DNA from 2 places in the Streptomyces sp. UG1 genome. Region 2 is predicted to be linked to the other one. Evidence: riboswitches for the same ligand, from Rfam matches in the RefSeq annotation. Region 2 holds a riboswitch; the other holds the start of a gene.
What was found. A riboswitch is a leader RNA that binds a small molecule or an ion and turns the genes downstream of it on or off. The one in region 2 is predicted to bind glycine.

Region 1: another riboswitch for glycine. It lies ahead of gcvP (aminomethyl-transferring glycine dehydrogenase); the one in region 2 lies ahead of gcvT (glycine cleavage system aminomethyltransferase GcvT).

The regions. Positions count from the first base shown of each region.
Region 1 covers NZ_JBNGGG010000057.1:48,742-54,908, reverse strand. The annotation lists gene ACP4J3_RS44665 (DNA polymerase IV) at 1-850, shown strand, start outside; gene ACP4J3_RS44660 (PRC-barrel domain-containing protein) at 1,211-1,618, opposite strand; glycine riboswitch at 1,733-1,828, shown strand; gene gcvP (aminomethyl-transferring glycine dehydrogenase) at 2,005-4,890, shown strand; gene ACP4J3_RS44650 (TOBE domain-containing protein) at 5,011-5,433, opposite strand; gene ACP4J3_RS44645 (hypothetical protein) at 5,555-6,076, opposite strand.
Region 2 covers NZ_JBNGGG010000004.1:159-6,325, reverse strand. The annotation lists gene ACP4J3_RS05410 (ABC transporter permease) at 1-793, opposite strand, end outside; gene ACP4J3_RS05405 (enhanced serine sensitivity protein SseB C-terminal domain-containing protein) at 1,156-1,953, opposite strand; gene ACP4J3_RS05400 (enhanced serine sensitivity protein SseB) at 2,050-2,817, opposite strand; gene ACP4J3_RS05395 (AAA family ATPase) at 2,967-3,641, opposite strand; glycine riboswitch at 3,815-3,913, shown strand; glycine riboswitch at 3,914-4,029, shown strand; gene gcvT (glycine cleavage system aminomethyltransferase GcvT) at 4,073-5,194, shown strand; gene gcvH (glycine cleavage system protein GcvH) at 5,355-5,732, shown strand; partial or broken gene ACP4J3_RS05380 (aminotransferase class I/II-fold pyridoxal phosphate-dependent enzyme) at 5,757-6,167, shown strand, end outside.

The DNA of each region.
Region 1 (6,167 bases), on a different contig from region 2:
CGGGATCCATACGGTCGGGGAGATCGTCGAGGCCGGGGAGGACGAGCTCGTGCGGCTGCTGGGCAAGGCGCATGGGCATGCCCTGTACGCCATGGCGCTGGCGCACGACGAGCGGCCCGTGGTGGCCGAGCGGGAGACCAAGTCGGTGTCCGTCGAGGACACGTACGACGTGGACATCCACGATCGGGTTCGGGTGGGAATGGAGGTGCGGCGGCTGGCGGATCGCTGTGTGCGGCGGCTGCGGGAGGCCGGGTTGTCGGGGCGGACGATTGTGCTGAAGGTGCGGCGGTACGACTTCTCGACGCTGACCCGGTCCGAGACGTTGCGGGGGCCTACGGATGATCCGGCTGTGGTGCGGGAGGCTGCCGCGCGGCTGCTGGAATCCGTGGATACGACGGGTGGTGTGCGGTTGTTGGGGGTCGGGGTGAGTGGGCTGGCCGACTACACCCAGGAGGATCTGTTCGCGCAGGCTGCCGGGGAGCGGGAGGGTGGGGAGGGGCTGGAGGAGCAGGGAGAGCAACCGGTGGGGGGAGGTGATGTTCAGCCGGTGGTTGCTGTGCGGGGGGTCGAGGGGGCTGGTGAGCGGCGGCGGTGGCTTGCGGGTCACGATGTGCGGCATGCCGAGTACGGGCATGGGTGGGTGCAGGGGAGTGGGCTGGGGCGGGTGACTGTGCGGTTTGAGACGCCTGGGTCGGAGCCGGGGCGGGTGCGGACGTTTCGGGTTGATGATCCGGGGTTGGAGAGGGCGGAGCCGTTGCCGTTGGTGGCGGGGAGAGGGGGAGCCGGGCCTGGTGGGGTGATTGGGACTGGTGGGGCTTTGGGGGAGAGGAAGGGGGCAGGGAGCGGCTGAGCGGTTGGGTGTGACTTGACCGGCGTATGGGGTGCCGGGGGGCGCTTGCCCGCGCTGGCGGGGTGCCGCTGCGCCCACCCGTGCCGCCCCAGCGGCACGACTGCCCGCAGCTATGTGGTGTAGCCGCCGGGTCGCTCTCGTGTCGCCGCAGCGGTATGACTGCCCGCAGCTATGTGGTGTAGCCGCCGGGTCGTTCTCGTGTCGCCGCAGCGGTATGACTGCCCGCAGCTATGTGGTGTAGCCGCCGGGTCGTTCTCGTGTCGCAGCAGCGGTATGACTGCCCGCAGCTATGTGGTGTAGCCGCCGGGTCGCTCTCGTGTCGCAGCAGCGGTACGACTGCCCGCGGCTATGTGGAGCAGGTTATGGGTGGGTGTGCGGTTTTCTTGGGGCGTTGTCGTCCGGGGAGTCCGTGGAGGCCAGGGTGCCGAAGTCTCGGTCGGGGGGTGGGGGCGGGGAGGTTACGTCCAGGCCGTAGTGGTGGTAGAGCTGTAGTTCCTGTTCGGGGGAGAGGTGGCGGCCTACGCCGAAGTCGGGGGCGTCCTTGATCAGGGTGCGGTCGAAGGGGACGTGGAGGGTGCCCTCCACCAGTTCGCTGGGCTCCAGGGGGACGAAGGCGTCGCGGGAGAACAGGCCGGTGCGTATCGCCGCCCATTCCGGCACTCCGGTCGCGTCGTCGAGGTAGACCTCGTCGATGGTGCCGATCTTGGTGCCGTTGCGGTCGAAGGCCTTGCGGCCGATCAGGTTGCGCGGATCGATGTCGGTCTGCACGGGCCCTCCACTTGGTCGCAACTCATCCGTTAGCACTACGAAAAGGCAGATTGGTGAGAGCGGCCACTCGAAGGTCCGTGCGTCGGCCTCGCTGGTAGGCTTTCTAGCGGCTGCTGACCCCGTGCGGGAGAGTCCTCCGGACACCACCGGAGGCGCCGAAGGAGCAAATCCTCCCCGGAATCTCTCAGGCCCACGTACCGCACGGTCGAGGTCACTCTGGAAAGCAGGGCGGGTGTCGACGGCTTCCGCTCTCACCGACGGTGAAAGCCGGAGGCCCTCGGGCGATCCGGTGAAGCTCTCAGGTTGAGATGACAGAGGGGGAGGCCGTCCGGGTACCCGCGCCGTGGTGCCCCTCGAAGGTCGCGTCAGACCAGGAGGCCTCCGCAATGACCGCCCATCGCATTCCGCTCTCCGAGCTCGAACAGGGGATTCCCTTCGAGCAGCGTCACATCGGTCCTGATCACGAGGCTCGGGCCAAGATGCTCGCCCAGGTCGGGTACGGCTCCCTCGACGAGCTCACGGCCGCCGCGGTGCCCGATGTGATCAAGAACGCCGACTCTCTCGATCTGCCGGGGGCGCGTACCGAGGCCGAGGTGCTCGCCGAGCTGCGGTCGCTCGCCGACCGCAACCAGGTGCTGGACTCGATGATCGGGCTCGGGTACTACGGGACCTTCACGCCCCCGGTCATCCTGCGGAATGTCATGGAGAACCCGGCCTGGTACACCGCTTACACGCCGTACCAGCCAGAGATCTCGCAGGGGCGGCTCGAGGCGCTGCTCAACTTCCAGACCATGGTCGCCGACCTCACAGGGCTGCCGACCTCCGGTGCCTCGCTGCTGGATGAGGGGACCGCCGCGGCGGAGGCCATGGCGCTGTCCCGGCGGATGGGCCGGAACAAGAAGGGGCTGTTCCTGGTCGACGCGGATGTGCTGCCGCAGACCATCGCCGTGATCGAGACGCGGGCCGAGCCCGCGGGGGTCGAGGTGGTCGTCGCCGACCTCAGTGGTGGGATTCCGGCCGACGTCGCCTCCCGTGAGATCAACGGCGTGCTCCTGCAGTACCCGGGTGCCTCCGGTGTCGTACGCGATATCAAGGCCGTCATCGACCAGGCCCACGAGCTCGGCGCCCTCGTCACCGTCGCCGCCGATCTGCTCGCGCTCACGCTGCTGAAGTCGCCCGGTGAGCTCGGGGCGGACATCGCGGTCGGTACGACGCAGCGGTTCGGTGTGCCCATGGGCTTCGGTGGGCCGCACGCCGGCTACATGGCCGTACAGGAGAAGTTCGCGCGCAGCCTGCCCGGGCGGCTCGTGGGCGTGTCCGTGGACGCCGACGGGAACAAGGCGTACCGCCTGGCCCTGCAGACGCGGGAGCAGCACATCCGGCGGGAGAAGGCGACCAGCAACATCTGTACCGCTCAGGTGCTGCTCGCCGTGATGGCCGGGATGTACGCCGTGTACCACGGGCCCGAGGGGCTCCGGAGCATCGCCCGGCGGACCCATCGGTACGCGTCGATCCTCGCCGCGGGGCTCACCGCGGGTGGGGTCGAGGTCGTGCACGGTTCCTACTTCGACACGCTCACCGTGCGCGTCCCCTCGAAGGCCGCCGAGATCGTCGCCGCCGCCCGGCAGAACGGCGTCAACCTGCGCCTCGTCGATGCCGACCACGTGTCCGTCGCCTGCGACGAGACCACCGCGCGGGCCCAGCTCGGGGCCGTATGGACGGCGTTCGGCGTCGAGGGGGACATCGAGGCGCTGGACGCGGCGACCGAGGACGCCGTTCCGGGCGAGCTGCTGCGCACCGACGACTACCTCACGCACCCCGTCTTCCACCAGCACCGCTCCGAGACCGCGATGCTGCGCTACCTGCGCAGGCTCGCCGACCGCGACTACGCGCTCGACCGCGGCATGATCCCGCTGGGCTCCTGCACCATGAAGCTGAACGCGACCACCGAGATGGAGCCGGTCACCTGGCCGGAGTTCGGGCAGCTTCACCCCTTCGTGCCCGCCGAGCAGGCGCAGGGCTATCTGACGCTCATCCGTGAGCTGGAGGAACGTCTCGCCGAGGTCACCGGCTACGACAAGGTGTCCCTCCAGCCCAACGCCGGCTCGCAGGGCGAGCTGGCCGGGCTGCTCGCCGTGCGCGGGTACCACCGGGCTAACGGTGACGAGCAGCGGACCGTGTGCCTGATTCCGTCGTCCGCGCACGGTACGAATGCCGCCAGCGCCGTGATGGCCGGGATGAAGGTCGTCGTCGTGAAGACCGCCGAGGACGGCGAGATCGACGTCGAGGACCTGCGGGCCAAGATCGAGCAGCACCGGGACGAGCTCGCGGTGCTGATGATCACGTACCCGTCGACGCACGGTGTGTTCGAGGAGCATGTCGCCGACATCTGCGCGCAGGTGCACGAGGCCGGCGGGCAGGTGTACGTCGACGGCGCCAACCTCAACGCGCTGGTGGGCCTGGCCAAGCCGGGGCACTTCGGCGGTGACGTCTCGCACCTGAACCTGCACAAGACCTTCTGCATCCCGCACGGCGGCGGTGGCCCGGGCGTCGGTCCGGTGGCGGTGCGCGAGCACCTCGCGCCGTATCTGCCCAACCATCCGCTGCAGCCCGCCGCCGGGCCCGAGACGGGCGTCGGGCCGGTCTCGGCCGCGCCCTGGGGGTCCGCCGGGATCCTGCCGATCTCGTGGGCGTACGTCCGGCTCATGGGCGGCGAGGGACTGAAGCGGGCCACGCAGGTGGCCGTGCTGTCCGCCAACTACATCGCCAAGCGCCTCGAGCCGCACTACCCCGTGCTGTACACCGGCCCGGGCGGGCTGGTCGCGCACGAGTGCATCATCGATCTGCGGCCGCTGACCAAGGCGACCGGGGTGAGCGTCGACGATCTCGCCAAGCGGCTCATCGACTACGGCTTCCACGCGCCGACGATGTCGTTCCCGGTGGCCGGGACGCTGATGATCGAGCCGACCGAGTCCGAGGACCTGAGCGAACTCGACCGGTTCTGCGAGGCGATGATCGCCATCCGCGCGGAGATCGAGAAGGTCGGTTCGGGGCAGTGGCCCGCCGAGGACAACCCGCTGCGGAACGCTCCGCACACCGCGGGCGCGCTGGGCGGTGAGTGGGAGCACGCGTACAGCCGCGAGGAGGCCGTGTTCCCGGCCGGGATGTCGGCCGCCGAGAAGTACTGGCCGCCGGTGCGCCGCATCGACCAGGCCTTCGGCGACCGGAACCTGGTGTGCTCCTGCCCGCCGCTGGACGCCTACGAGGACTGAGTCTCGCAGGAGTCACAGAAGGCATAGAACACACAAAAGATACAAAAGACACAGGCGTCGTAGCAGGTGACGCGAGGGGCTCTGTCGGCCGGGAGTGGTCGGATGGAGCCCCTCGCCGCGTCATGCCGTGGTCAGGGCCACCTCGGTCGCCTCGATCAGGGCGACGACCGGGACGCCGGGTGACAGGGCGAGGTCAGTGGTGGCGTCCCTGGTGACGGCCGCGGTGAGGGCGCCGCCCTCGACCGCGATGCTCACCGATGCCATCGCGCCGCCGGTGGCGATGCCGGTGACCGTGCCCGGAAGTCGGTTGAGGAGGGGCAGACCCTCCTCGGTCGGGGCGGTGGTGACGGAGATGTGGGTCGCGGTCACGAGGGCGTTCACGGCGGTGCCTTCGGTCAGGCCGAGCTCCTCGACGGCCGACGGGGCGACCGCTGCGGTGAGGTCCTGGCCGCCGGTGAGGTGGACGTCGACCATCGCCATGGCCTCGCCCGGGGTGATGGCCGTGATCGTGCCGGGGAGCTTGTTGCGGATGGTCAGGCTCATGGAGAAGCCTCGCGTGGTGAAGCTTGCCGGGTATGCGGCTTTTGACTCCTACCGTAATCGCCGTCGGGCTCCGTCGTGGTGGGTGAGGGTATGTCGGTTGAGTTGTCGTGTACGGGCTAGTTCAGATGATCCCGGACGACCTGAGCACCGCCCGCGCCTCCGCGTCGTCGATCTGGAGCCGCAGTTGCTCCAGTACGTCGATGCCTTCGCGCAGCGTCCCGCTCGCCCGTGAGCGGCGTACTCCGGTGTCCAGCTCATGCCACAGCAGTGGGTTCTCGACGAGGATCCGCGGGTCCAGCTCCAGGTGGCGGCCGTCCGCATCGCACAGGGTCAGGTGGGCCGCCAGGTCGCCGTACTGCCGTACGGTCACCAACTGGTCCGTGCGTACGGCCTGACGCCGGACGAGGCCGCGTACCGCGAGCCAGCCCGGGCCCGCGGTCACGCGCTCGGGGAGCAGGATCGTGAAGAGTACGGCGGTCATGACCAGCCACAGCATGGCGCGCGGCGCAGTCAGGGTGTGCCCGTCCCAGTCGATCAGCAGGGTCATGCCGCAGAAGAGCAGAGCGCAGCCCGCGGCGAACCGGGCGCCGTCACGCCAGTGGCGGTCACCGGTCGGGCACGGGCGTGGTCTGCTTGCGTCCACAGTGCAGACGGTAGGGGGACCGGGTGTTCGAGCGGACGCTGCTGACGTCTTATGGCTCATCGTTGACGCGATCCTGATGGCCGTGGCCGGT
Region 2 (6,167 bases):
TGATGTTCGTCGGGATGAGCAGCGTCGAGTAGACGATGATCGGCGCGACGAGGTTGGGCAGCAGTTCCTTGAAGAGGATGTACGGGCCGGCGGCCCCCATCCCCCGAGAGGCGTCGACGAACTCCCGCTCGCGCAGGGCCAGAGTCTGACCGCGCACGATGCGCCCCATGTACGGCCAACTGAAGAAGCCGATGACGAAGATCAGCACGGAGATGTGCAGGGGCAGTCCTTCGAGGCCGAAGGCACCGCCCTGGAGCGTCGCGGAGATGGCGATGGCGAAGAGGAGCAGGGGGAACGCGAGGAAGGTGTCCATGAGCCGGCTGACGATGGTGTCGACCCGTCCGCCGTAGTAGCCGGCGACCAGGCCCAGCACGGTGCCGATGGTGACGGACAGCAGCGTCGCACCGAAGGCGACGACCAGCGAGACCCAGGAGCCCTCCAGGATGCGCGCGAGGATGTCCCGGCCGAACTTCGGCTCGACACCCAGCGGGTGATCCCAGCTCATCCCGCCGAAGTCACCCTTGGGCAGCGAGGTGTTGGGGTCGATCAGGTCCTGGTGGAAGGCGTTGGGGTCGAGCCCCAACAGCGCCTGAAGCGGCCGGGACAGGACCGCCAGGAGGATGAGCAGCGCGACAATGATGCCGCCTGCCACCGCGACCCTGTCCCGCTTGAAGCGGGTCCAGGCGATCTGCCCGAGTGACCGGCCCTCGATCTTGCGGGATCCGACCCCTTCCAGCACGGCCTCCGGCTGGGCGTCGGCCTGCGATCCGGTGGTCTCGATCGGTGCCGTCACGGTGTGTCTGACCCCTCTCGGCCGACGGTTGTCGGCCCCCCTGGCTGCCGCGGTAGCGGTTGCTCCAACTCGCACACAGGACCTACCGGTCCATGTCTTGCGGGGAGTCTTCAATGCTTTGGCGATCTGTTGCCAGAGCTAGCAGGGAAAGTATGCGCAACCGTGATGCTGGCTGGGAGGTTCCGTTATCCGAACAGCAGGTAACGGCGGCCGGACGCGCGCCAGTTGGGGCGTATGAGGGCGGACCGGGACCTTCCGATCGCATCTACGCGCGAAGATTCGCCTGGGAAACGAGAGTTGACGGCTGTTTGCACCTAAGAGAAGCGGGCTGGGGGCCGTTCGACAGATCAGCCCATGAATGATCAGTAACGGCCCTGTGCCGGTGGGTAGCCGTAGTCGCCGACCGGAGCCTGAGCGGGAGCCGCGTGCGCCTCGCGGTCGTAGAACGGACGGGCGGCGGCCCGCATCCACATGGCGACCGGATCGTCGTCGTCGGACATCGCCACGGTCGACACCGGCAGCCCGTCCGGGACCGCGGCGATCGACTGGAGCATCATCGAGCGCACCGCGTCCACGGCTTGCGGACTGGTGTCGTACACGTCGAGCCCGATCGCGAGATACGGCGCGCCGAGCGCCGGCTGCACCCACGCGCGGCGCAAGGAGCGGACGGCCGGGGTGCGGTGGGCGTTCTGTGCGAGCAGGGCGTAGAACTGCGGGATCTCGATGCCGGGTTCCGACAGCCGCAGCGGCCCGGCAGGCTGGCGGTCCAGGCCGGTGGCGATGCGGCGCAGATCGAGCCAGGGGATGCCGACGCCGCCGCCCGGGGCGTGCGGGTTGAGCCACAGGCCGTAGTGGTCCGGGTAGAGGGTGCGGGCCACGTCGACTCCGTCGACCACTTCGTAACTGCGGTTCCAGCCGCTGGCCGACAGTTCCTGGGCGGAGGTGACGCACGGCGCGTAGCCGTACCCGTCGACCTCCATGTTTCCGTACTGGGCGTCCGGGGAGCCGGACTGGCCGTGCCACAGCAGCATCCAGACCTGGCCGTTGCTCGGGGTGGCGAGAGCGCGCAGGAGGGCCTCGTAGGCGTCGTAGCGCCCGGGCGTCACCTGGCGCAGCATGTGCTCGACCTGCCCGGTCGAGGTGGTGCCGCTCGCGCTCACCTTTAACCGCCCCTTCGCGAAGTCCGTTTTCGCAACAAGCTTAAGCGCTGAGAGCTCGGGACCCGATGTGGTCTGCGGGCCGCACGTCGTGGGACGTCACAAGTCCCGCTGGTAGAAGGGGCGCACGTGCTGCCGCATCCAGTCGATCACCGGATCCTGGGCCACATCCAGCAGGACCAGGTTGACCGGCCACTGGACCGGGGCGCGCCCCAGGGCCCGGGCGAGGGCGTCCATGGGGGCCGCTCGCACATCGCCCTCCCAGTGGGAGAGTTCCACGCCTATGAACATCACCGGGGTGGCCGTCTCGATCGCCGCGAGGCAGCGGCGTGCCGTCGCCACCACGCCGGTCCCGGCGAACTCGGCCGACGCCGCCGCGAGGAAGTCGACCGGCTCCTCCTGCCAGTCGGGCTGGTAGAGCTTGACGCGGCCGCCGGAGGTGAGGCCGTCCAGTGGCGTACGGCCCACCCGGCACAGCTCGGCGACCGCCGCAGGCGGCAGGGGGGCGCCGACCACACCGTCCGGGTTCAGGGCGATGCCCACCTGCGGGGGCAGGCCGCGGGCGAACTCCACGGCCGGGGCGACGGTGTACGACATGTGGGAGCCGACGACCTGGCGGAACTGTTCCTCGGAGCTGAACACCGGGACGTACCCCTGGCCCTCGATCTCGAGTGTCGGCAGGTCCAGCGGGCCGCTGTGCGGGCCGCCGCCGCCCGGCAGGGGCACCCAGACGAAGCTGCGGCCCAGGACCTCGAGGATCCGGCCGCCTCCCTCGGGGAAGCTGAGGGAGGCCGAGAGCACTTCCTCCAGTTCGTTGCCGGGCCAACCGCCGTGCGGATGGAGGTGTGCCTGTGCCGGAAAGTCCATCTGTCTGACCGCCTGCTGTGAACCACGTCTGTGGCTCAGAAGGCTATCCGGTGTCCGATCGGTCCAGGACTACGGTCGCCGCACAGCACCGCAGCATCGCAGTGCGCTCCATCAGCACCGCGCAGGTCGGTCACCCGCACCTCGGCCGCTCAGCCCGTGAAGCCGATCCGGCGCAGGGCGTTCGCCGCCTCCCGGTCCAGCAGGACCGCGGAGTCGCAGCCCCGGGGCAGGCGGCCCTTCTCGACCGAACGCAGCAGGTGGCCGGCGGCCCTGCGGTGGCGCAGGAAGGCGTAGCGCGAGACTCCCCGGCCGCGCTCGCGCTGGCCCTCCAGGGCCGTGTCCGGGGTCACGTCGAGCAGCAGCAGATGCAGCGTGCCGCCGCGGCGGCGGGCCTCGCGGGCCAGCCAGCCGCGCACCCAGGCCTGCGTACCGCAGTCGTGCACGACGACGCCCTCGCCGGAGCGCAGCGCGCGGCGCAGCCCGGCGTAGTGCGCGAGGCGGACCAGGGGACGGTAGATGGCGTAGGGCAGGAGGCCGGAGAAACGGGCGTCCCAGCGGTCCCGGGTGTCCTGGGAGTCGATGCGGATGCCCTTCACCGCCCGCCGCATCAGCGTGGACTTGCCGCTGCCGGGCAGGCCGGTGATCACGACGAGGTCCTCGGGGGCGAAGAGCAGCGCGTGCGGGCTGTGGCCGGAGCGCTCGCGCAGATCGCGGACCACGGGCGCGGGGCACTGGGCGCGTGCTTCGACACCGGGTGCCGCGGACTGCTTGGGCAGCGCGATGCCCGAGGTCGTGGCGTACGCCGTGGTGCGGTTCACCGTCATCGTCCTCCTCCGGGGGGGTCGAGACTCCCCATCCCCACTGAACGTAAAGAGAAGGTAATAGAGGATCTCTCGTCTTTTCGTTCGCTTCCTGCCACAAGCCGGTTACAGACATGCCCTGCCGCGGGGCGGCTCAGGCATGCAATGATGTCCGCGCCAACTGCATACCGGCCGTTTGAATCCGCGCGGGAGAGTTCCCGGCACCGCAGTGCTGGGACGCCGAAGGAGCAAGTTCCTCCCTTGAATCTCTCAGGCCCCGTTACCGCGCGGGCGAGGCACATCTGAAAAGCGGGTCACTGTGTACGCAGTGGCTCCACCCAAGGTGCAAGCCGTGATCGTCCCGGTGGCGGTCGTGGCGAACCTCTCAGGTTCCGATGACAGATGGGGAGGAATGACCTCGCCCGTCCCGTTCAGCCCTGGGAGACGACCGACCGATGAGCAGTACAGAAGAACTCCGTCACACCGCGCTCGATGCCCTGCATCGCTCGCTCGGCGCGACGATGACCGACTTCGCCGGCTGGGACATGCCCCTGCGCTACGGCTCCGAGCGCGACGAGCACAACGCCGTGCGCACCAGGGCCGGGCTCTTCGATCTCTCCCACATGGGCGAGATCACCGTCACCGGCCCGCAGGCCGCGGCCCTGCTGAACTTCGCCCTGGTCGGCAACATCGCCTCCGTCGGCGTCGGCCGCGCCCGCTACACCATGATCTGCCAGGCCGACGGCGGCATCCTGGACGACCTGATCGTCTACCGGCTGGCCGGGACCGAGTACCTGGTCGTGGCCAACGCCTCCAACGCCCAGGTGGTGCTGGACGCGCTGGTGGAGCGTGCCGCCGGCTTCGACGCCGAGGTGCGTGACGACCGGGACGCGTACGCGCTGCTCGCCGTCCAGGGCCCCGAGTCCGCCGGCATCCTGAAGTCCCTCACCGACGCCGATCTCGACGGCCTGAAGTACTACGCCGGCCTGCCCGGCACCGTCGCCGGCGTCCCCGCCCTCATCGCCCGCACGGGCTACACCGGCGAGGACGGCTTCGAGCTGTTCGTGAAGCCGGAGCACGCCGTGGAGCTGTGGCAGGCGCTGACCAAGGCGGGCGAGGGCGCCGGCCTGGTCCCCTGCGGGCTGTCCTGCCGGGACACGCTGCGGCTGGAAGCGGGCATGCCGCTGTACGGCCACGAGCTGTCGACCTCCCTCACCCCCTTCGACGCCGGGCTCGGCCGGGTGGTGAAGTTCGACAAGGAGGGCGACTTCGTCGGGCGCGAGGCGCTGGCCGCGGCTGCCGAACGCGCCGACCGGAACCCGCCGCGCGTCCTGGTCGGCCTGATCGCCGAGGGCCGTCGCGTCCCGCGCGCCGGGTACCCGGTCGTCGCCGGCGGCGAGGTCATCGGCGAGGTCACCTCCGGGGCGCCCTCGCCCACCCTGGGCAAGCCGATCGCCATGGCGTACGTCGACGCGGCGCACTCGGCGCCGGGCACGGCGGGCGTCGGTGTGGACATCCGCGGCAGCCACGAGCCGTACGAGGTCGTGGCGCTGCCGTTCTACAAGCGGCAGAAGTAGCGCCAGAAGAAGAGACTGACAGCGGTGCGTGCGTGACCCCGCGCACATTCCCGCCGATCAGACACGTGCCGATCACACACGTGCCGGTCACACATGCATCGATGCATATCGAGCAGTCCCCCTTTCCCACCACTCCCGCGCGTACAGGAGAATTCAGGCCATGAGCAACCCCCAGCAGCTTCGCTACAGCAAGGAGCACGAGTGGCTGTCGGCCGCCGAGGACGGCGTCTCGACGGTCGGCATCACGGAGTTCGCGGCGAACGCGCTCGGCGATGTCGTCTACGCCCAGCTCCCCGAGGTCGGCTCGACCGTGACCGCGGGTGAGACCTGCGGCGAGCTGGAGTCGACGAAGTCGGTGTCCGACCTGTACTCCCCGGTCACCGGCGAGGTCACCGAGATCAACGAGGACGTGGTGAACGACCCGGCGCTGGTGAACTCCGCCCCCTTCGAGGGTGGCTGGCTGTTCAAGGTGCGCGTCACGGAGGAGCCGGCCGACCTGCTCTCCGCCGACGAGTACGTGGCCCACACCGCCGGCTGAGGAGTCACACCCCCGATGACTGACATGTCCGACAAGTCCCTTCTGAATACACCCCTGCACGAGCTCGATCCGGCCGTGGCCGCCGCGCTCGACGCCGAGCTGGAGCGTCAGCAGTCGACCCTGGAGATGATCGCCTCCGAGAACTTCGCGCCGGTCGCGGTCATGGAGGCACAGGGCTCGGTCGCCACCAACAAGTACGCCGAGGGCTACCCGGGCCGCCGTTACTACGGCGGCTGTGAGCACGTCGACGTCGCCGAGCAGATCGCCATCGACCGGGCCAAGGAGCTGTTCGGCGCGGAGTACGCGAATGTGCAACCGCACTCGGGCGCCTCCGCCAACCAGGCCGCCCTGTTCGCCATCGCCCAGCCCGGCGACACCATCCTCGGCCTGGACCTGGCGCACGGCGGCCACCTCACCCACGGGATGCGGCTGAAC